DNA from 2 places in the Hymenobacter seoulensis genome. Region 2 is predicted to be linked to the other one. Evidence: riboswitches for the same ligand, from Rfam matches in the RefSeq annotation. Region 2 holds a riboswitch; the other holds the start of a gene.
The links. A riboswitch is a leader RNA that binds a small molecule or an ion and turns the genes downstream of it on or off. The one in region 2 is predicted to bind S-adenosylmethionine.
Positions count from the first base shown of each region.

Region 1: it holds a riboswitch for S-adenosylmethionine, as region 2 does, so the genes downstream of both, ACYVHC_RS14330 (amino acid permease) here and ACYVHC_RS15065 (ATP-grasp domain-containing protein) in region 2, are expected to answer to the same signal.

Region 1 covers NZ_BAAGWD010000003.1:158,232-168,753, forward strand. The annotation lists gene ACYVHC_RS14320 (TSUP family transporter) at 1-596, shown strand, start outside; gene ACYVHC_RS14325 (CPBP family intramembrane glutamic endopeptidase) at 780-1,550, opposite strand; gene ACYVHC_RS14330 (amino acid permease) at 1,785-3,239, opposite strand; SAM riboswitch class I at 3,638-3,730, opposite strand; gene ACYVHC_RS14335 (hypothetical protein) at 4,089-4,517, shown strand; gene ACYVHC_RS14340 (EcsC family protein) at 4,601-5,356, opposite strand; gene ACYVHC_RS14345 (Gfo/Idh/MocA family protein) at 5,435-6,460, opposite strand; gene ACYVHC_RS14350 (M48 family metalloprotease) at 6,591-7,397, opposite strand; gene ACYVHC_RS14355 (DegT/DnrJ/EryC1/StrS family aminotransferase) at 7,464-8,621, opposite strand; gene ACYVHC_RS14360 (hypothetical protein) at 8,784-9,623, shown strand; gene ACYVHC_RS14365 (glycosyltransferase family 2 protein) at 9,711-10,522, opposite strand, start outside.
Region 2 covers NZ_BAAGWD010000003.1:332,814-343,335, forward strand. The annotation lists gene ACYVHC_RS15025 (NADP-dependent oxidoreductase) at 1-909, shown strand, start outside; gene ACYVHC_RS15030 (type 1 glutamine amidotransferase domain-containing protein) at 1,047-1,727, shown strand; gene ACYVHC_RS15035 (hypothetical protein) at 2,021-2,251, shown strand; gene ACYVHC_RS15040 (ABC-F family ATP-binding cassette domain-containing protein) at 2,393-4,324, shown strand; gene ACYVHC_RS15045 (hypothetical protein) at 4,470-5,240, opposite strand; gene ACYVHC_RS15050 (DUF952 domain-containing protein) at 5,346-5,696, opposite strand; gene ACYVHC_RS15055 (hypothetical protein) at 5,852-6,238, opposite strand; gene hppD (4-hydroxyphenylpyruvate dioxygenase family protein) at 6,393-7,526, shown strand; SAM riboswitch class I at 7,698-7,787, shown strand; gene ACYVHC_RS15065 (ATP-grasp domain-containing protein) at 8,229-9,257, shown strand; gene ACYVHC_RS15070 (LLM class flavin-dependent oxidoreductase) at 9,264-10,289, shown strand.

The DNA of each region.
Region 1 (10,522 bases), 170 kb from region 2:
AAATGTTTGCCAGCGGGGCCTCGGGTTACCATCACTACCGCTTCGGCAACGTGAATAAAAAGCTGTTCAAAGTGCTCCTGATTCCGGGAGTGCTGGGCGCTATTACGGGCGCGTATCTGCTTTCCAGGTTTGGCGAAGTGTATGCGGGCTACGTGAAGCCGTTTCTGGCTCTTTACCTGCTGCTGCTGGGTATTCGCATTATTTCGAAAGCCTTTGCCAAGCCGGGTCCGCGCAAAAAGCACAAGAAGCTGGGCGTGCTGGCCGCGGCCGGCGGCTTCCTCGATTCGTTTGGCGGCGGCGGTTGGGGGCCTTTGGTTACCAGCACGCTCATTGCCGGAGGCCGCACCCCGCAGTATGTTATCGGCTCGGTTAGTGTCACGGAGTTTTTTGTCACGTTTGCCAGCGCTGTCACCTTCTTCGCCACGCTGGGCATTTCGCACTGGCAAATCATCCTGGGCCTAATTGTGGGCGGCGTAGCGGCCTCTCCACTTGCCGCCCGCTTGGCCGGCCGCATTCCGGTGCGCTGGATGTTTGTTTGCGTGGGCCTGATGGTTATCATCTGGAGCCTCTGGGCGCTGCGCAAAGTGTTTATGTAACGCGTATGAGCGCCCTATAAAAAAGCCCCACCGATTCATTGGTGGGGCTTTTTTGTGATTTATCAACTTAGCAGACCTAGTAATTTAAAGCTACTGCCGGAAAGCCTACAAGCCCAGCGTTATCCTGATTAGCTTGTTGAGTCAGCACCGGTTTGAGGCATTTAGCTACCTAGTAAAACGGAGTTAAGCCCTAACAGAAAGGAGTGGTTCTTCCTCAGTTGGTAGCAGTTCAGGCATCGGTACCGGTGTGGTGGTTTGCTGCACACGCCGCAGCACCAGGAAAAGTACTAGGGCACTGAGCAGCACCAACCCGATATACAGCCCCGGCGACGTAGCAAGCAAGATTCCCGGGCTATCAGCCGCCTTGCCCACAGGCCATATCATGGAGGCGAAAGCCAACAGATTATTGAGCGCATGTATGCTGATACACAGCCACAGGGAGCGGGTTCGGTAGTAAAGCCACCCTAGTACTACCCCAATTAGGGCGGTTCCCAGGCTTTGGGCGGGATTAAAATGTATTATGCCAAAGAGCAGCGCCGACTGGCCAATGGCAACCCACGGCCGGTATGCGCGGAGCAAGGCTTGTAAAATCACGCCCCGAAATAGCACTTCCTCCAGTATGGGTACCGCAACAACTCCTACGAGGAACGCCGCTACTGGCTCGTGCACAAGTTCTTCAAAAAAGCGTTGCTGCCAGTCAGGAAGCCCTAGTAGCTGCACCACCGACAGCACCATTACCAGGGCCGGCACCAGTAGGGGCAGCAGGGCGTACAGCCACCCCTTCTCTTGCCCCGTGAACTGCACCGGGTTCCAGCGCTTGCCGGCTTTCCAGCGCATAAACCCAAGCAGGGCTACGTTAGACAACACGGCCACAACCATACCAGTTACGGATTTTGATAGGTGCAGCACCTTGCTGGCGAGCAAAGAGGTAGGCAGGCCCACGAGTAGCGTCACGAGTAAATACCAGCCGATAAATGTCCAGCTTTCTTTTAAGGTAGGATAAGCTGGGGCTGGTTTCGATAGAGAGGCGGTAGCAACTTCAGGCGTACTCGTTTCCACAGTAAAATCAGGATTAGTATAAAGTAGTGTGCGTCAAAACTACTGTTCTTGGCGCATAAAAAAACAACCAGCCGAGCGTAGCGCATCGGCTGGTTGTGATAGTCATCTTGATAAGAAGAATTGCTGCGTTTAGGCGGCTTGCTGCTGCTTTTGCTGCCCCAGCTTGCTGTGCTTGCGGCCATAGCCGTAGTAAATAGCCAAGCCAATGGCCAGCCACACTGCCAGGCGCAACCACGTTTCCCAAGGCAACGACAGCATCATTATGAGGCAGGTCAGGATACCCAGAATAGGTACCAGCGGCACCCACGGCGTGCGGAAGCCACGTGGGGCGTCGGGTTCACGCTTGCGCATAATCAGAATGCCCAGGCACACCATTACGAAGGCCAGCAAGGTGCCAATAGAGGTCATTTCGCCTACCACCGAAATCGGCACAAACCCCGCGAATAAGGCAATAAACAAGCCTAGTAGCAGATTCGACTGCAAAGGGGTGCGGAACCGCTCATGGATTCGGGAGAATACCGGGGGTAGTAACCCATCCTTGGCCATGCTAAAAAACACGCGGCTCTGGCCCAGCAAATCCACCAGAATAACGGAGGTGTAGCCGATGATAATGGCCAGAATCACGGCCGATGACAGCCAGGCGTACGGCGTTTTTTCGATGGCAATAGCCACGGGCGCAGCGCTGTTCTTGAACTCGGTGTAGTTGGCCAGGCCCGTCATGACGTGGCCAAAAAGCACAAACAATACGGTGCAAATCAGCAGGGAGCCGATGATGCCGATGGGCATATTGCGCTGCGGATTTTTGGTTTCCTGGGCCATGGTGGCAACAATATCAAAGCCAATGAATACGAAGAATACTACCCCTGCCCCGCGCAGAATACCGCTCCAGCCAAACTCCCCGAACGTGCCGGTGTTTTGCGGGATGTACGGCTGGTAGTTGGCGGGGTCAATGTACTGCCAGCCGAGCCCGATGAATACCAGCACCACGGCCACCTTCAGCGTAACCACCAAGGCATTAAACCAGGCCGAGCCCGAGGTACCGCGGATAATAATCATGGTGATGGCCAGCACAATAAGCATGGCCGGTATATTCACCAAGCCGTGAACTTCGGTGCCATTAGCCATCGTAGCCGTTTCAAACGGCGACATCACCAGCTGCGGAGGCAGGTTGATACCGTATTTGCTCAGGAACTTCAGCAGATACTGCGACCAGCTGATAGCCACCGTGGCCGCGCCTACGGAGTACTCCAGCACTAAGTCCCAACCGATAATCCAGGCAAACAGCTCGCCCATGGTGGCATAGGCATAGGTGTAAGCGGAGCCCGCAACCGGCACCATGGAGGCAAACTCAGCGTAGCACAGCGCCGAGAAAGCACAGCCCACTGCTGCCACCACAAACGAGAGCGTAACGGCCGGACCAGCATTGTTGGCGGCCGCAATGCCCGTGAGCGAAAACAGGCCCGCCCCAATGATGACACCGATGCCAATGGTAATAAGATTGAAGCCGTTCAGGCTTCGTTTCAGGGTGTTAGCGCCCGTTTCGGCCGCTTCCTGCCGAAGCAGTTCCAATGATTTTCTGAGCATAAAGTGATTCGCCAGGTAGTAGTTGGCTGGTAAGAGAATATCCTGGCTGCAACGCCTGCTGCCGCTTAACCGGCTAGCAACGCGGGTTGCCGATGTCAGCACATTACGTAGCCTTACTAGCTTCTTAAAAAGCCGAAAGCGACGCGTATTGCCGGGCAACTACAGGCAGCAGCGCTGGCCAGGAAATGAAGAGAAGAAAAGAGATGCCTAGGGCTTGAATGCTAGGTAACGATACCATCCAAAGCCAAATGGGTCAAAAACTCAGGGCAGAAGCCGCAGCCTCAACAGCAACAACAGCGGCTCATACAGCAGCGCTGGGCCCTATAGGGCCCACTGAGAAGGGCAGCGGAAACTACGAAACAGGTACTACGGCAGAGGCAAAAGTCCACGGCTTGTTGTTTTTATATGGTCAGGAATTGGCACCGTTCCGGCTGTTGCGGATGGTTGCCGACGCGTCATAGAGCCTGTCTCTCAGCGCCTCTGTATAAAAACAATCCTTTGGGCTAGAAAGAATTGATGCGACAAAGGTAGAACCGGAATGCTGCTCCTGCAAACAGGGTCTTTCTCGCTCTACCACACTGCGTATTTTATCAACTCCTGAAGCCAACTGGTGCCCTAGCAGCCAAGTCTTATCAACTCATAACACGCTCACTATCAGAACACTGCTTTTGCTGATAGATTTTACTGGCGGAAGTTTAACCGGAAAATTTAAATATTTTCAGAGGCTGCTAGGGTCCGGGTTTGCTTAAAGTTGGCATCTGAGTTGCCTATTGACCTAGCAGAAGCATAAACGCCTGTTCCGGACGACGGCCTGCTTCTTTCCCTGAATTTAAACAATCTAACATAGCCATGAAAAAGCTTCTCGTTCTCCTCGCCGCTTTCTCCCTTTCTGCTGCTGCCGCTTCGGCTCAAACTACGCCCGTAAAAGCAGCACACGCCAAGCACCAAAAAGGCACCAAGGCCGCCAAAACCCCTGAGCAGCGCGCTGAGCAAAAAGCAAAAAGTCTCAGCCAGAAGCTAGGCCTCTCGGCTGCTCAAACCGAGCAAGTCCGGCAGCTGAACCTGGCCCGCTACCAGGAAATGCAGGCCAAGCGCACGCAAGTAGCTTCCACCGCCGATAAAAAGCAGGGCCACCAAGCCATGAAGGCCGGCAAGGAGCGCTACGAAGCCCAACTCAAGCAAATTTTAAGCGCTGATCAATACGCGAAGTATGCTCAGCTGCAACAGGAGAAAATGGCCAAGCACAAAGCCCAGCATCCACGTAAGGCCAAAAGCTAGTGCCACCTACCTCACCCAAAAGCCCCGGCGCATTCCTGCGCTGGGGCTTTTTGTTTTATGAGCAAAGCCAGTCTAGGCCGTTACTAGGTAGTTACGTTGGGTAAAGCATCAGGCGTGTTCTCTGCGGCAAACCAGCGCAGGCGGTAGCAGTTCATGGCTGTGTCGCCGAGCTGCTCCAGGAGCCGGTAGTTGGCCACCGCTCCTACGGCCGCTCCAATTACGGGCACTAGCTGCGCCATTTTGGCCAAGTCAATGTAATCGCGGTACTCCTGCTGAAACGTGCGCCAGTCGAATTCCTGCACATCGGTCGGGAGCGTGTGGCGGTAGGCATCCCAGTTAGCAACGCGGCTGTAAATCTCGTTGCGAGTATGCTGGCTGCTGAAGGCTAGCTGGAAAATGTGCAGCAGGAACAACCGCTCGGTGTAGTCGCGCACGTCGTGGCCGTAGAGGGCCGCCACATCAAATAGGAACTTCAGCTTGATGCCGAGCAGCAACGGGAAGTCGGCCAGCCCGAGCAGGAAGCCGCCCGCTCCCGTCATGGCTCCTTCCGCGGCAGCCGTATTGCGGTAATACCGCAGCGTGTTCTTCACCGCAGCTTCGCGCTCAGCCAACGGCGTATCGGCCTGCGGACGGCGCGTAGTGTGCGTAGAGCCAAACAGAACGCCGCGCACCATTTGCTTGATGGCCGCCGTGAGAGCCTGGTGCACCTTTTCGGGCAGAAATGCATTCAGCCGCGCTTGTATCCGGCGCGTGAAACGCCCCACCAGCGTGGGCTTTTTTTGCATTTTCTGTTGCCAGGCGCGCAGTTCCGTACGTGCTTGCTGATCTGGGAGAGTCATAGTAGGCAGAACGCGAAGGCTGATTGTTACCGTAAGATCGGCAGATTCCGGCTGGCACGGGCACTTGCTACTGACCGGTTACCGCAAACTATAAATCCGCTCAATAATCTCAACCACCTTTACACCTTCCTGCACGTTGGTGGGTGCCGGCCCACCATTCCGGATAGTAGTCACTACGTCGTCAATTAGCTGCACGTGGTTGGCGGCGCTGCCCTGGTAGGGCCCGTAGTCGTTGGCGGGGTTAGTGGGCGGCAGCGCAGGCAGCTGATAGTTGCGCAGGTGGCAATATTCCACCTTATCCAAGTACTGCCCACCAATCCGGACGCTGCCGTGCTCCGCTACTACCGTGAGGGAGCTCTCCAGGTTTCGGTCCCAGACGGCGGTGCTATACTGCAAGGTGCCACTACCCCCGCGCACGAGGTCAAACGTCACCAGGCCACTATCCTCAAATTCGGTGAGACCTTGGTGGTTGAAGTCGCGGAAGCGGGCCGAAATATTGGTGATGTCGCCGAACACCCAGTACAGCAGATCCACAAAGTGGCTAAACTGCGTGAAGAGCGTACCGCCATCTTGGGCTTGGGTGCCGCGCCAGCCACCGGGCCGGTAATAGCGGGCATCGCGGTTCCAGAAGCAGTTCAGCTGCACCAAATACACTTGTCCTAGTTGCCCCTCCTCCTGAATCTGCTTAAGCCAGGCCGCGGGCGGCGAGTAGCGGTTCTGCATCACGCCAAACACCAGTCGGTTAGTCTGTTGCGCGGCGCGCACCATGGCTTCAGCATCAGCAGTACGCAGGGCAATGGGCTTCTCAATTACTAGGTGTAACCCAGCCTGCAACCCCAGCATAGCTTGTGGCGCATGCTGGTCATTTGGTGTAGCTATAGTTAGTACATCAGCTGCCGCACCGGCCGCCAGGTAGGCATCAAGTGAGGAAAAAAAGGGCACGCCGGGAAACTCAGCGGCCAGCTCCGGTGCTAGTTCGGGCCGAATGTCAACCAAAGCCACCAGGCGGGCGCTAGCGTGCCGTGACACCAGGGTGGCATGGCGCCGACCAATATGGCCCACGCCACAAATAGCAAAACGAACGGCAGAACTAGAATCGGCCAAAAGAAATCAGAATGAAGTTACCTCTGCCTGCAAGCTCCGAAAAACCCACCGTAATTCCCGAACAGAAAAATAAAGCCCGCAGCACCTGTTTGGCGCTGCGGGCTTTGTTCACGCAGAAAATGACGGGCAATTAGAGCAACCGTTTCAGCTCATTGAAATTAGCACTGCTAGGGTTTCGGTTGGTGCAGCCTAGCTGCTGGGCACTGCGCTGAATACTTTGAATGCGGGAGCCGGGGTTGGGGTGCGTGCTCAGGAACTCCGGTGCACCTCCTCCACCCTGCTTTTCGGCTTTGATGAAAAAGCCGGCGGCACCGTCGCAGGCGTAGTGGCGGGTGCCGTTGAGGTAAATGGTGGAGTATTTATCAGCCTCGTTTTCGTAGTTGCGGCTGAATTTCAGCTGGCCTAAGCCTGCTGCTATCTGCACAAGCTGGTTGGAATTGTTGCCCAACACAATGCCGAGCAGAATGCTCACGCCATATTGCTGCTGCAGCATTTGCGTGCTGTGGCGGCGGTCGGCATGCGCAATTTCGTGGCCTAGTACGCCCGCTAGCTGGTTTTCATTGTCCAGGAACTTGATCAGCCCTGAAAACACATAAATGTGGCCCCCTGGTGTAGCAAAGGCATTCTGGATGTTGTCATCTTTGATAATCTGCACATCCCAGGGGAACTGCTTGCGGTACTTTATATTGCCATTATCCAGCACCCGGTTTACTACCCCATCGAGCAGCTTATACGCGCGGGCATTGCTAGAGCGAGCCAACAGCTGGCCTTTGGCGCGGTACAACGAATCGGTTTGCTTGGCCACTTGGGCGCCCAATGCAATATCCTGGTTAATTGAGAAAAGGTTGAAGCCCTGCTGGGGCTTCATGACGGCCGCCGTAGTTAGGCCCGAAACAACGGCTAGCGGCAGAAACAGCTTCAGAAAGAAACGACGCATAAGAGCAGGAAGTGAAGTTTTAGAGGGAGGTAGTACGCAGAAAAGAAAAAACAGTGCCAAGCCGCTTTACTGCTCGGCCCACTCCCGCACTACTGCTGCCACATAGGCCACCTGCTCCGGCGCCAGCATCGGGTGCATGGGCAAGGATAACACCGTCCGACTTAGCCGCTCTGCCACAGGAAACTGCCCCATTTGGTACCCCAGGTAAGCATAGGCGGGTTGGGCATGCACCGGCGCCGGATAGTATATGGCACTAGGTACATCATGGGCCGCAAGATGCTGTTGGAGCGCCTCTCTACGTCCAGGCTCATCGGATACTGTAATCGTGTACTGATGAAAGACGTGAGTACTGTGCAGGTCGCGCTGCGGAATAGTGACGCCCGGCACATCGGCCAGAGCCGCGTCGTACTGGGCGGCTACATGCTGGCGGGCGTTGGTCCAGGCATCGAGGTAGCGCAACTTTACTCGCAGCAGTGCCGCCTGTACCGTATCGAGGCGGGAATTCAGGCCGATATGCTCGTGGTGGTATTTGTGGGCCTGGCCGTGGTTGGCAAGCTGGCGCAGCAATGTAGCCTGCTTCGCATCGCGCGTTACTAGGGCGCCGCCATCACCAAAGCCCCCCAGGTTTTTGCTTGGAAAGAAGGAAGTAGTACCGATATGCCCTACTGTGCCGGCGCACCAGGTTTGCCCGCCTGAGGTAGTAAAACGCGCGCCAATTGCCTGGGCATTATCTTCTAGTAGTACTATCCCATGCCGGACAGCCAAAGCAGTAAGAGCTTCCAAATCAGCGCACTGCCCAAACAGATGCACCGCTAGTATGGCCCCGGTGCGAGGCGTGATGGCCGCCGCCACGGCTTCAGGGTCTAGGTTAAAGGTGCCAGGCAGCACATCGACCAGCACGGGCCGCAGCCCTAGTACGGCGGCAGCTTCCAGGGTGGCTACGTACGTAAAGGCGGGCACTAGTATCTCAGCACCAAGCGGCAAATTCAGGCTCATGAGGGCCAGCTGCAGGGCGTCGGTGCCATTAGCACAGGGCACCACCTGGGCCCCATCCAGGTACGCCCCTAGTTCCTGCGCAAACGCCGCTACTGCTGAGCCCTGAATAAAAGCGCTTTCATGGAGTGTGTGCTGCCAGGCCGCATCTAGCTCAGCCCGAATTGGCGCATGCTGGGCCGCTAGGTCGAGCATCTGGATTGCGGGAAGCGAGGCAGATAGTAGCGGCACAGAAAGCAGGCAAGTAAAGCAGGAGAGGCTCAAAGATAGCCGTCAGGCTAACACCACCGCCACCCAAGCGCAACCACCGCGAAGGAGGTTGCGTTAAGCGAAGCGGAAGCTGCTATATTCTAGCGCGTCTATATACTCTCTCCCACCTACTTACTTCACACCATGTTCAGGAAAATCCTCACTACACAGGCCCTCTCGGCTCTGCTCCTGCTCGGTGGCGCAGCGGTTACGGCCACCAGTTGCACCCAGAATCAACAAAATGAAGCCTCCGGCGAAGCCGATCAGGCGTACAATGACTTCAAAACGTTTGTCTCAGACACGGAAGCCAAAGCCGACGCGGTGGCTACTGAGGCGGAAGCCGACTACGAGCGGGAAACAGCTCAGCTGAAATCAGACTTCGATACCAAAGTTGCCTCGGTTGATAAATACGCCGACAGCTACGATGACGCCCGCCGCCAGGAAATAGAGCAACTGCGCACCCGCTATACCACGGCCTACGACAAGCGCGAAATGGCCTGGAAAAATCGTCCTGGCACTACTAGCGCCATGTCATCGGGCACCATGAAGATGGGCAAATACTATAAGCCTAGCACTCCTGCCGCTCAGTTGACGGCTGCCAACGCCCGCCAGACCTACGAGACCTTCGTGAGCAACATCAAGGCCAACGAAGACAAATATGACATCGACGACTGGCGCAACATCAACGCCGAGTGGCGCGCCCTCGATGAAGCCTACGATAAAGTAAAAAAGGACATTCCGGCACGCGACCTAGCCGAAATTCAGAAGGAAAAGCTGAAATATGCAGCCTTCAAGTCGTTTGATAAATCGGAGGCCCGGGTGGCCCAGGGTGCTGATGCCACCGAAAGCGGTGCCAACAAAGTAGCCGACGAAACCAAAGATGAGCGCTCAGCCGTAGGGCGGGCCGCTTCAAAAGCCGGTAGCGCCGTGAAAGGCGCCTACAAAGAAGTAAAGTCGGAAGTAAAAAACACGGACAACGACTAGCCTCCTGCCTGGCTTACAGTATAACGCCGGCTTCTCTTCGAAGAGTAGCCGGCGTTTTTGTTTCTGGCCGAGAAGTATTTCCCGCGTTTAGCGCAGCTCGGTAAGCAACCAGTACAGCTTGAGGGCATCTAGCTGGTGCAGGCTGGGGCGCCCGGAAAGCAGATTGCGCCGTACTTTGTCCCGGCGTAAGCTAAATGCAACCCGCACGGCATTGCCGAGGCCCCAGCGCTTGAGGTGCAGCGCGGCTCGCAGCAGTTTGGTATCGGCGCCTAGCCCCTCGGTGCGGTACAACTGCACGAGGTTGCGCACGGCATCATGCGTTTTTTGCAGGAACACAGGCGCCGGCTCCAGCCCGTTGTGCAGCACTGGGTTATCGAGGTGCATTACCCCAACGCCCAAATCGCGCAGCAGCCACCCAAATTTGGTGTCTTCGTGGCCGTAGCGGGTTAGGCTCTCATCGAGGCCTAGGAGCCCGAACACATCCGCCCGAATCAGGAGGTTATTTAACGCCAGCTGCCGATGCGGAGCGCGCTGCCGAACCGCGGCGGGCCGGGCCTCGCGGTGGCGGCCATACAGCCAGCGCAAGTGCAGGCAGGCTTCGCCAGGTGGCAGCGGCTCGTAGGCAGTGCCGCCTGAAACGACGGGTGCCGCAAGCCGGGCGCTGGCGTAACGGGCCAGAAATTTTGCATCGGGAAGCAGACTGTCGTTGTCCAGTAGCAGGAGCCATTCTTGCCGAGCCGCCGCGGCTAGCTGGTTGCGGATGGCTGCTCGCCCTACATTGCACTCCAGCTCCTGGTAAAAAACGCCCGGCAGGCTGATTAATTGCCGGTTTAGCTTGCGGAACGATTCACTAGAGCCGTCATCCAGGCAATGAATCTCAACAGTACCCTGCCAGTCCG
Region 2 (10,522 bases):
CCGCTTCAGCCGGGCCAGGTACTGCTCAAAACCCGCTATGTTTCCGTCGACCCGTATATGCGAGGCCGGATGAACGCGGGCAAATCGTATGTGCCTCCGTTTGAGGTAGGCCAGCCCATTACCGGTAGTGTGGTCGCCGAAGTGGTGGAAAGCAAGCTGGATCAATTTCCGGTAGGCACTCTGGTAGTAGGGAACCTGCCCTGGCAACAGTACAGCATTTCGGAGGGTCAGGGCCTGCAGCAAATACCTGCCGACCAGGCCCCTATCAGTTATTACCTGGGGTTACTAGGCATGCCGGGCATCACAGCCTATTTCGGGCTGCTCGATATCTGCCAGCCAAAAGCCGGCGAAACGGTGGTGGTTTCGGGTGCTGCCGGCGCCGTGGGCATGCTCGTAGGCCAAATTGCCAAGATTAAAGGAGCCCGCGTGATAGGCACGGCCGGCTCCGATGAGAAAGTGGCCTACCTCAAGCAGCTTGGTTTTGATGAAGCCATCAACTACAAAACCGCCAACATTCAGGCGGCCCTGGCTGCCGCGGCCCCTAATGGCGTAGATTGCTACTTCGATAATGTAGGCGGCGCTATTACGGACGCCGTGTACAACCTGCTGAATAAGCACGCCCGTATTGCCCTCTGCGGCCAAATTTCCAGCTACAATGCTACTGAAGCGCCGGTTGGCCCGCGGCCCGAAGGCAAGCTGCTCACTACTAGCTCCCGCCTGCAAGGCTTCATCGTGAGCGACTATTATCAGCGGTGGCCCGAGGCGGTAAAGCAGCTTACCGAGTGGTACAAAGCCGGTCAGCTCCAGACCGAGGAAACGATTACCGACGGCTTCGACCAGATACCAGCAGCTTTCCTGGGCCTGTTTAAGGGCGAAAATACCGGCAAGGCCATCGTGAAGGTTGCGTAAGTTTTAGGCCCTAGTCCTTTACTACCCCTTGCTGCTGCGCAAACTGTCCGCAGCTCTTTGCCGTAATCTACAGTTCAGCTCCGGCGTGCGTCCTTGCTTGCACCCAAGTCACTTTCCACCACCTAATTTTCTTGCAAATGAATATTTTAGTAGTTCTTACCTCGCACGACCAACTAGGCAACACTGGGCACAAAACCGGTTTCTGGCTGGAAGAATTTGCCGCCCCCTACTACGTGTTTAAAGATGCCGGTGCTACGCTCACACTGGCTTCGCCCAAAGGCGGCCAACCTCCGCTAGACCCCAAAAGCGACGACCCCAGCGCCCAGACGGAGGCAACCGAGCGTTTCAAAAAAGACCCGGAAGCCCAAAAGGCGTTGGCCAACACGGTTCCACTCTCGTCTGTTTCGGCTGCTGATTTTGATGCTGTGTTTTACCCCGGCGGCCACGGCCCTCTCTGGGACCTGGCCGAGGACCGCACATCCATCGAGCTGATTGAGACCATGTACAACGCTGGCAAACCCGTAGCAGCTGTATGCCACGCCCCGGGCGTGCTGCGCCATGCAAAAGATGCCACCGGCAACTCACTGGTAAAAGGCAAATCGGTAGCTGGTTTCACGAACACCGAGGAGGAAGCTGTGCAGCTAACCAATGTCGTTCCCTTCTTGGTAGAAGATATGCTGAAGCAAAACGGCGGCAACTACTCTAAAGGCGCTGACTGGGCGCCCTACGTCACGCAAGACGGCAACCTCATCACGGGCCAAAACCCGGCTTCATCGGAGCCAGCGGCCGAAGCTCTGCTGAAAATGCTGGCTAAGTAACTAGGTCCGATTGGCGCGCAAACTGCCCCGATGGCTTCTGAGATAGAAGTCATCGGGGCAGTTTTTTGTGCAGACTGGTGTAGTTGTCACTTCCACTTTTTAGTACAACTCAGTCGTTTGCCTCTGAGTTAATTATGCTTGCCTGTTCCTATCTACGGTAGAGGTTACCATTCCTGAGTTGCCATGCCGTGCTGGTGCTCATGCCATTAGTAGCATGCTAAATTTCTGTGGAGGGCGCGCCAAATCCTCACAACTTCTTATATTTCCTGCCTTATCCGTTCCCTTTTGAGCATATGAGCAAGATTCTGGAAGAAATTGACCAGGTGCTGGCCACCTTCGACTCCAGCCACGGCCGTCCGGTTGCCATTGAGCTAGGCGAGCGTAAGTACACGCAACTCGTGCTGGATGTGGCTCATCTGTATGAAGGCGACAGCCTCACGCACAACACTGGCCGCCCGCTGGCCTACCGCGGCCTCGAAATCCTGCGCGACGACACTCACCGCGACCGGGTACGGGTGATATAAGTGGCAAGTGAAGAGCTGAAAATAAGGACTGGTGAGTTTGCTGTTTGGCTGTACTACTAGGTAGGCCTGAACATTAAACCCACCGTTCACATTTTCACCTCCTTCTCCTTTCACAACCCTCCCTCTCGTACCTTTGCAGGTATGAATCTGCTTTCTGCTGAGAATCTCTCAAAAAATTACGCCGACCGGTGGCTGTTCCGGGACCTGAACTTTGGCTTGCTCCAGGGCCAGCGCGTAGCCTTCGTGGGCATCAACGGCACTGGAAAAACCACGCTCATGCGCATCTTGGCGGGCCTTGAGCAGCCCGATACTGGCCTGGTGAGCACCCGCAAAGGCATCCGGGTTACGTACCTGGGCCAGCAACCGGTGTTTGATGAAAGCCTAACGGTAGAAGAAACCATCTTCGCCAGCCAGAACGATACGCTACGCGCCATTAAGGAATACGAGCACGTCGTCAACGACCCCGACCACAAGTCTGATGACCTGCAGCGCGTGCTGGAGCGTATGGATGCGCTTAATGCCTGGGATTATGAGGCGCAGGTGCAGCAGATCTTGAGCCGGCTGGGCATCCTCGGCGAGCTGCTGACCCGTAACGTTAGCCAGCTTTCGGGTGGGCAGCGCAAACGCGTGGCTCTGGCCCGCGTGCTCATCGAAGAGCCCGACGTACTGCTGCTCGACGAACCAACCAACCACCTGGACCTGGCTACCATTGAGTGGCTGGAAAACCGCCTGTCGTCGCCGAGCCTGACGCTGCTGATGGTAACCCACGACCGGTACTTCCTCGACAGCGTGGCCAACGAAATAGTGGAGCTCGACAAGGGCCAGATGTACCGCTACCAGGGCAACTACGCTTATTTTGTAGAGAAGAAAGCCGACCGCGAGATGCGGGAAGCCACCGAGGTAGAAAAGGCCCGCCAGCTGTTTAAAAAGGAGCTGGAATGGATGCGCCGCATGCCGCAGGCCCGGGGCACCAAGCAAAAAGCCCGCATCGACGCCTTCTATATTACCAAGGAGAAAGCTAGCACCAACCTCAGCAAACAGCAGGTGGAGCTGAGCGTGAAAACCACGCGCCAGGGCGGTAAAATTATTGAAGCCAGCCACCTCAACAAGAAGTTTGGCGACAACGTGGTGCTGGATGATTTCAGCTACGTGTTCAAGAAGAAGGACCGGATTGGTTTGGTTGGCCCCAATGGCGCGGGCAAATCCACGCTGCTGAACATGCTCACGGGCAAGCTCCAGCCCGATTCGGGTACCATTGAAGTGGGCCAGACCACCGTGTTTGGCTACTACACGCAAACGGAGCTGGAATTTGACCCTTCGCAGCGAGTTATCGACATTGTGAAGGAGGTGGCCGAAATTGTGGAGCTAGCCAACGGCGACGTGCTCACGGCCAGCCAGTTTCTGAGCTTGTTTCTGTTTCCGCCGGCCCAGCAGTACACCATGGTAAGTAAGCTGAGCGGGGGCGAAAAGCGCCGTTTGCAACTGCTACGGGTACTTATCAAGAACCCCAACTTCCTGATTCTTGACGAGCCAACCAACGACCTGGACCTGGGCACGCTCAACATTCTGGAAGACTTCCTGCTGCACTTTGGCGGCTGCCTGATTATCGTAAGCCACGACCGGTACTTCCTGGATCAGTTAGCCGACCACCTGTTTGTGCTGGAGCCCGGTGGGGCCGTGCTCAACTTCCCCGGCAACTACACCGACTACCGCGGCTACCTGGCCGAGCGCGAAAGTGAAGCCGCCGTGGAGTCCGCTGAGAAAGAAGCCAAGCAGGCGCGCGCCGCTGCCAAAGCTGCCGTTGCGGCCCCAGCGCAAGCGCCGGTTGCAGCTGCTCCTAAACCTAGCGAGACGCCTAAGCGCAAGGCCACCTTTGCCGAGAAAAAGGAGTACGAAACGCTGGAAAAGGAGCTGGAGCAACTCGAAATCCAGAAGCAGGAGCTCATAGGAAAGCTGAACTCCGGCGCTGGCTCCCACCAAGAGCTGGCCGATTGGGCCGCTCAACTCAAGCGCACCGACGCTGACCTCGACACGAAAGGAGAGCGGTGGCTAGAGCTTGCCGAGCTCGTATAGCCCAAGCACCTAGTCCATCAAAAAGCCCTTCCTGAACTATATCAGGAAGGGCTTTTTTACGGGCAATTGAATTTGCATTCGGCAGTGATTGGCAAGCTACATCACTCTTACTGAATGATTTTGCGTTTCAGGTACTACCTAGGTACTAGATACCCGGAATCTGGGTGAAATCGAACTGCACGGGGCGCTCATTGAAGAAGGCCACGAGGCGCACGCGTTTCATGTAGTCATTCCGGGGAAAATACACCTGGCCCGTAACTCGTTCCCCCGGCTGCAGCGTGGTTCGGAGCAGCACCGACGACTCTAAATGGGCTAATTTGCTGTGGAGCTCATCGGCTTGCTGGGCATGTTGCTCTCGCTGTTCCTCAAAAAACGCGTTGTCGCTTTGGTGGCGGTCGTCGCGCTCCGCGACTTGCTCAGCTGTTTCTTTCTTTTTGATGCTAGCTACATCTTCGGCCACATGGCTTGCGCTGGTCAGGATTTCAAACCAGCTAACGTTTGTGGCCTTGGCGGCCTGCTTGTCGCGCTTGGCGGCCAACTGCTGCAGTTGCATCTGCGGGTCCAGGGCCGGAACCTTCAGGTGTTGTATTCCCTGAGCCAGCTGGGCTTCGGCCAAGGAATCGTTCGGGAGCATAAGGTAGTAGAAGGTTTCGGGCGCAACAACTACAGGCTGATCGGAATAATTAGTGAACTGTGCTTCAAAAACCAGTGCTTTCTGCTCGTAGCGTACAAAACCCAAGCGAACTTGCACGCTGTCGGGGTGGCGCACCACGCTGGTAGGGTGGCCATCTACCCAGGGTCCATCGTAGCGGTTGGGCAGCATCTTGAGGAAAGATGTAGAGCTGCAGGAAGTTAAAAATACTAGGCACCACAGGGCCGCAAACCCCTGCCCGATGCGTAAGGATGAAATAGCCATTAAAGTAGTTTCTGGAAGGATAACTGCTGACCAGAGCCGGCGCAAAAACTAATAACTACGCCGGCGCTATATAGTGTTTCTGCACCGCAACAATAGCTCCAAGTTCTACTGTACTAGCCCTTCGGGCAGCTCAAACCGCCCCGCAGCATCGGCACCAAACGCCCAGAAGCGCCGCATGGCAGCCAGCGGCACCGGCCCAAATACATGCGCGAAATGCTGCTGCCGGCTCTCCACCCACTCTCGCTCCAGACGCACTCCGGCCGCAGCCAGCGCTTCTTCGTCCCACTCTAGCAGCACTACATCAGTGCGATGGGGGTAGTAGCGGTGGGCCGTTTCCAGAATCTGGTGCTGCTCCGAGCAGTGAATGAAGCCCACGGCTGCTAGGTCGGGGCTGGCAAAGAAGCCGGTTTGCTGGGCCTGCTCCCAATCGGCGGGTTCGGCAATGCGGTAGAGCATGCGCTAACATTATAGATGAAATGCCTGCTCATGCCAAGGCGCAGCCGACGCAGCTTACGGGTTGCAAGAGGGCTAGTACCCACTTGGTTCCGTGCAAGCTGCGTCGGCTGCGCCTTGGCATACTTTAGGTGATTAGAGCAAATGTACTGCTCAGCTTACGCCTTCCAGAGCTCCTGCTGCACGGCTTTGCCTACCGTTAGCATGATGCGGGTGGGACTGGGTACGAGCGTAATACGCGCCTCTTTGCCGGGGTACTTCTCAGAGTCAACCCACACGCCTTCTTTGGGCGAGGGTTTGCCGCCGGTGCTGGAGGGCAAGTAAGCCGTAGGCAGCAGCACGTCGGTATCCGAGTTCAGGTCGTTGTGCACTTTCTCTAGGGCCGCCTCCAGGAAAGGGCCGTACTCTTCGTTGAAATCGTCTTCCAGATCGTGCAGTTCCTCCTCTACATCATCGTAGCGGGCGTCGTCGTACGACATCTCGTGCAGCAACTGTTTCTTTTCGATGAGCGCAACGAGGGCGCGGTCGAGGTCCTCCTTATTCATGGCCACGGGCAATAAATGGTGTGTTGCAAAGGTGCGTAGGAATTGGGGATTTTACGAAGTTCCGGAAGCGCATGTTGGCAGAAGCGCCACGAATCCGGCTATTCCTGTATTTTTACCAACGCATTCTATCCACCCGTTACTTCATATCCCGCCCATGGAAACCATGACTTCGCCGGCCGTACAGGCCCATCCCGCCCACGATTTTCTGCCGCTCAATGGTACTGATTTTCTGGAGTTTTACGTCGGTAATGCCAAGCAGTCGGCGTATTTCTACCAGGCGGCTTTCGGCTTTGAGCTGGTAGCCTATGCCGGCCCCGAAACCGGCGTGCGCGACCGGGCCAGCTACGTGCTCCAGCAAAACAAAATTCGGTTGGTGCTCACTACCTCCCTCCTGCCCGACTCCGACATTACCCGCCACGTAGCTCAGCACGGCGACGGCGTGAAGGTGATGGCCCTGTGGGTGGATGATGCCCGCAAATCGTTCGAAGAAACCACCAAGCGCGGCGCCAAGCCCGCTTTCGAGCCCTATACCATCGAGGACGAACACGGCTCCGTGACGCTGTCGGGCATCTATACCTACGGCGAAACCATTCACACCTTCGTGGAGCGCACCAACTACTCGGGCCCATTCCTGCCGGGTTTCGTGGCCCGCAAGAGCAACGTTCCGCAAGGTCCGGCCGTGGGCCTGCAGTACGTCGACCACTGCGTAGGCAACGTAGGCTGGGGCGAAATGAACCAGTGGGTGAAATTCTACGAGGACGTGATGGGCTTTAAGCTGCTCATCACCTTCGACGACGACGACATCAGCACCGAGTACTCGGCCCTGATGAGCAAGGTGGTGTCGAATGGCAACGGCTTCGTGAAATTCCCCATCAATGAGCCTGCCGAAGGCAAGAAAAAGTCGCAGATTGAGGAGTACCTCGACTTCTATCACTCGCCTGGCGTGCAGCACATGGCGCTCATCACCAACGATATCCGCACGACGGTAACGGAGCTGCGCCGCCGCGGCGTGGAGTTTCTGCAAGTGCCCAACACCTATTACGATGACCTGCTGGACCGCGTGGGCCACATCGATGAGGACCTGGACAGCATCCGCGACCTGAACCTGCTCGTGGACCGCGACGAGGAAGGCTATTTGCTTCAGATTTTCACGAAGCCCGTGGAAGACCGCCCCACCGTATTTTATGAAATCATTCAGCGCAAAGGCGCCAAGAGCTTCGGCAAAGGCAACTTTAAGGCGCTGTTTGAGGCCATTGAGCGTGAGCAGGCCCTGCGCGGCAACCTGTAATTTTACTAGCCCTTTAGCGTAAGAAAAGCCCGGTCAAGCAATTGGCTGGGCTTTTTTGGCTCTAGCGGTTTAATTCATCAAGGTACCTTGCAACCATATGTGGTTGAATTTGGCAATGTGCTACGGCCTGATTTACCTTTGCAGAGTCAATTCTTTCTGACCAAAGGATTGTTTTTATACAGAGGCGTGGAGAGACAGGCTCGACGAAACGCCGGCAACCCCCAGTTACTGGAACGGTGCCAACTCCTGCACATATAAAAACAAGTTGCCGTGGACACTGCCAACAACGTTTCGGTTCGCTCTGCTTCTCCCGTTGCTCCTTCGCAACGGCTCACCTCTGGCGTGTGCATGCACGTAGCCGGTTGGTACATGGCTGGCGCGTGTTGTTGTTGTTAGTACCCCGCTGTATCCAGCTGAGCTAGCACGTTTGCTGGCATGTTGCCCCTAGTACTTTTCAGGTTCTCGCCTCTGCTTGCAGGGCGTGGCAAACACCGCGTATGGTGGCCTTTCGGCACGTGCCCGGCCTCGCATGCCCGCATGTTGTACGGTGCTCAGGGAGCAACTCACGCCCTCCTACTGTTTAGCCACTGACTACTAGCCATCTAGCTTCTTCTGGGCTGCGCACTGCTGCGTGGCCTTCTCAGACGATACTGGCTTGCCGTGTCGTCCTCTTCCCCACCTACCTCTTCTTACTTTTTCCTCATGGCGCACGCTGTAAAGCCCATTGGCATCTATTACGAACACCCCGAGTGGTTTAAACCCTTGTTTGCGGAGCTCGACCGGCGGGGCTTACCCTACGAGCAAATCGACGCCGCGCACCACCTCTTCGACCCTTCCGAAACTGAAAGCCGCTACTCGTTGGTCGTGAACCGCATGAGCTCCTCGGCATACCTGCGCGGCCACGGGCAGGGCATTTTCCACACCGCAGGCTTCGCTACGCACCTTGAGCGCATCGGCACACGCATCATCAACGGCTCGGCGGCTACGGCCATTGAAACCAACAAAGCCCGCCAGCTTTCCCTGTTTGCTTCCCTAGATCTGAAATACCCCAAATCCTTCGTCGTGAACCATGCTTCGCGCATTCCGGACGCGGCCCAACAGCTGCAATTCCCGATTGTGGTGAAGGTGAACATTGGGGGTAGCGGCGCCGGCATCATTCGCTTCGATACCCTGGAAGGCGTACGCGCCGCTGTAGAAGCCGGCCAGATTGACCTCGGCATCGACCAAACCGCCTTGGTGCAGGAATACGTGACGCCCCGCGACGGCAACATTCACCGCGTGGAGACGCTTAACGGCAAGTTCCTGTACGCCATGAAGGTATATACTACCGGTGAAAGCTTCAACCTCTGCCCCGCCGAAATCTGCCAGATTCCGGAGGAGCAGTCGGCAGAGTTTTGCCTCACGGAAGCACCCAAGAAAGGCATTCAGGTGGAAGCCTTTACGCCCCCAGCCGAGGTAGTAGAGGCCGTGGAGCGCATTGTGGCCGCCGCCAAAATTGACGTGGGTGGCATTGAGTACCTGATTGATGACCGCACCGGCGACGTACTGTTTTATGACATCAATGCCCTCTCCAACTTCGTGGCCGACGCCGTGAATGTGGTGGGCTTCGACCCCTACGCCCGCTTCGTGGATTACCTGGAAACGCAACTGGCGCCCACAACAGCTTCTGGTTCGCTAGGTACTGCCGCGGCTCAAACCTCTCACCAGCCGGTTCCGGCTTCTATTCACTAGGTCATCATGAGATACGGATATTGGATGCCCGTTTTTGGCGGGTGGCTGCGCAACGTCGAGGACGAAAACATGCGCGCCGACTGGGACTACGTGAAAACGCTGGCCCAACGTAGTGAGGACCTAGGCTACGACCTTTCCCTCATTGCCGAGCTAAACCTCAACGACATCAAAGGCGAAGAAGCCCCTTCTCTGGATGCCTGGAGCACAGCCGCCGCCCTGGCTGCCGTTACGAAGAAACTAGAGCTCATGGTGGCCGTGCGGCCTACGTTCCACTCCCCGGCGTTGCTGGCCAAGCAGGCAGCCAACATCGACCACATCAGCGGCGGCCGCTTGAGCCTGAATGTGGTGTCTTCGTGGTGGCAGGATGAGGCGAAGAAATACGGCGTACACTTTGAGCAGCACGATGACCGCTATGCCCGCACCGCCGAGTGGCTGCACGTGGTAGACAACCTCTGGAAGCAGGACCACTTCACCTTCGAGGGCAAGTTTTATAAGGTTACAGACTCCATTCTGCAGCCCAAGCCGGTGTCGCGCCCACGGCCTTTTCTGTACGCTGGCGGTGAGTCGGAAGCAGCCAAAAACCTGATTGCGGCCCAGTGCGACGGCTACGTAATGCACGGCGACGAGCCCGCCGCCATCGGGCGCCGCATTCAGGACCTGAGCCAGCGCCGCGAAAAGCTGGGCCTGCCACCCATGAAGTTTGGCGTAGCAGCGTACTCTATCGTGCGCAACACCGAGCAGGAAGTAAAAAAAGAGCTGGAGCGCATTACCAACGTAAACGGCTCGGCGGCTGGCTACAAAAACTACCAGCAGTGGCTGGCCGGCACCCAGCTCGAAAACCAGGTAAGCCTGCAGGATTACTCGGTATCGAACCGCGGCCTACGCTCCGGCCTCACCGGCACCCCCGACCAGGTAGCCGAGCGCATTGCCGCCTTCGAAGCCGTGGGCGTTGACCTGTTCTTACTGCAGTGCAGCCCGCAACTGGAAGAAATGGAGCGTTTCTCCGAAGCCGTCATTCAGGTGCTGGCCTAGGTTAGCTTGCGGTTTAGAATGCAACCGGCCCTAGTAAATACGCACGCACCTCGCGTCGTTTTACTAGGGCCGGTTGCATTCTAAACCCTGCGGCGCTGCGCAAACTCCATGGCTCGTTGCTACCGTTGCGCATGGGCTGGGCCCGGGAAGTGCTCAATCTCGGACACTTACTAACTTAAGTAGGCAGAACACAAGAAAACCTCTTTTCTTTACTCCCGTTCTCAGAATCCCAA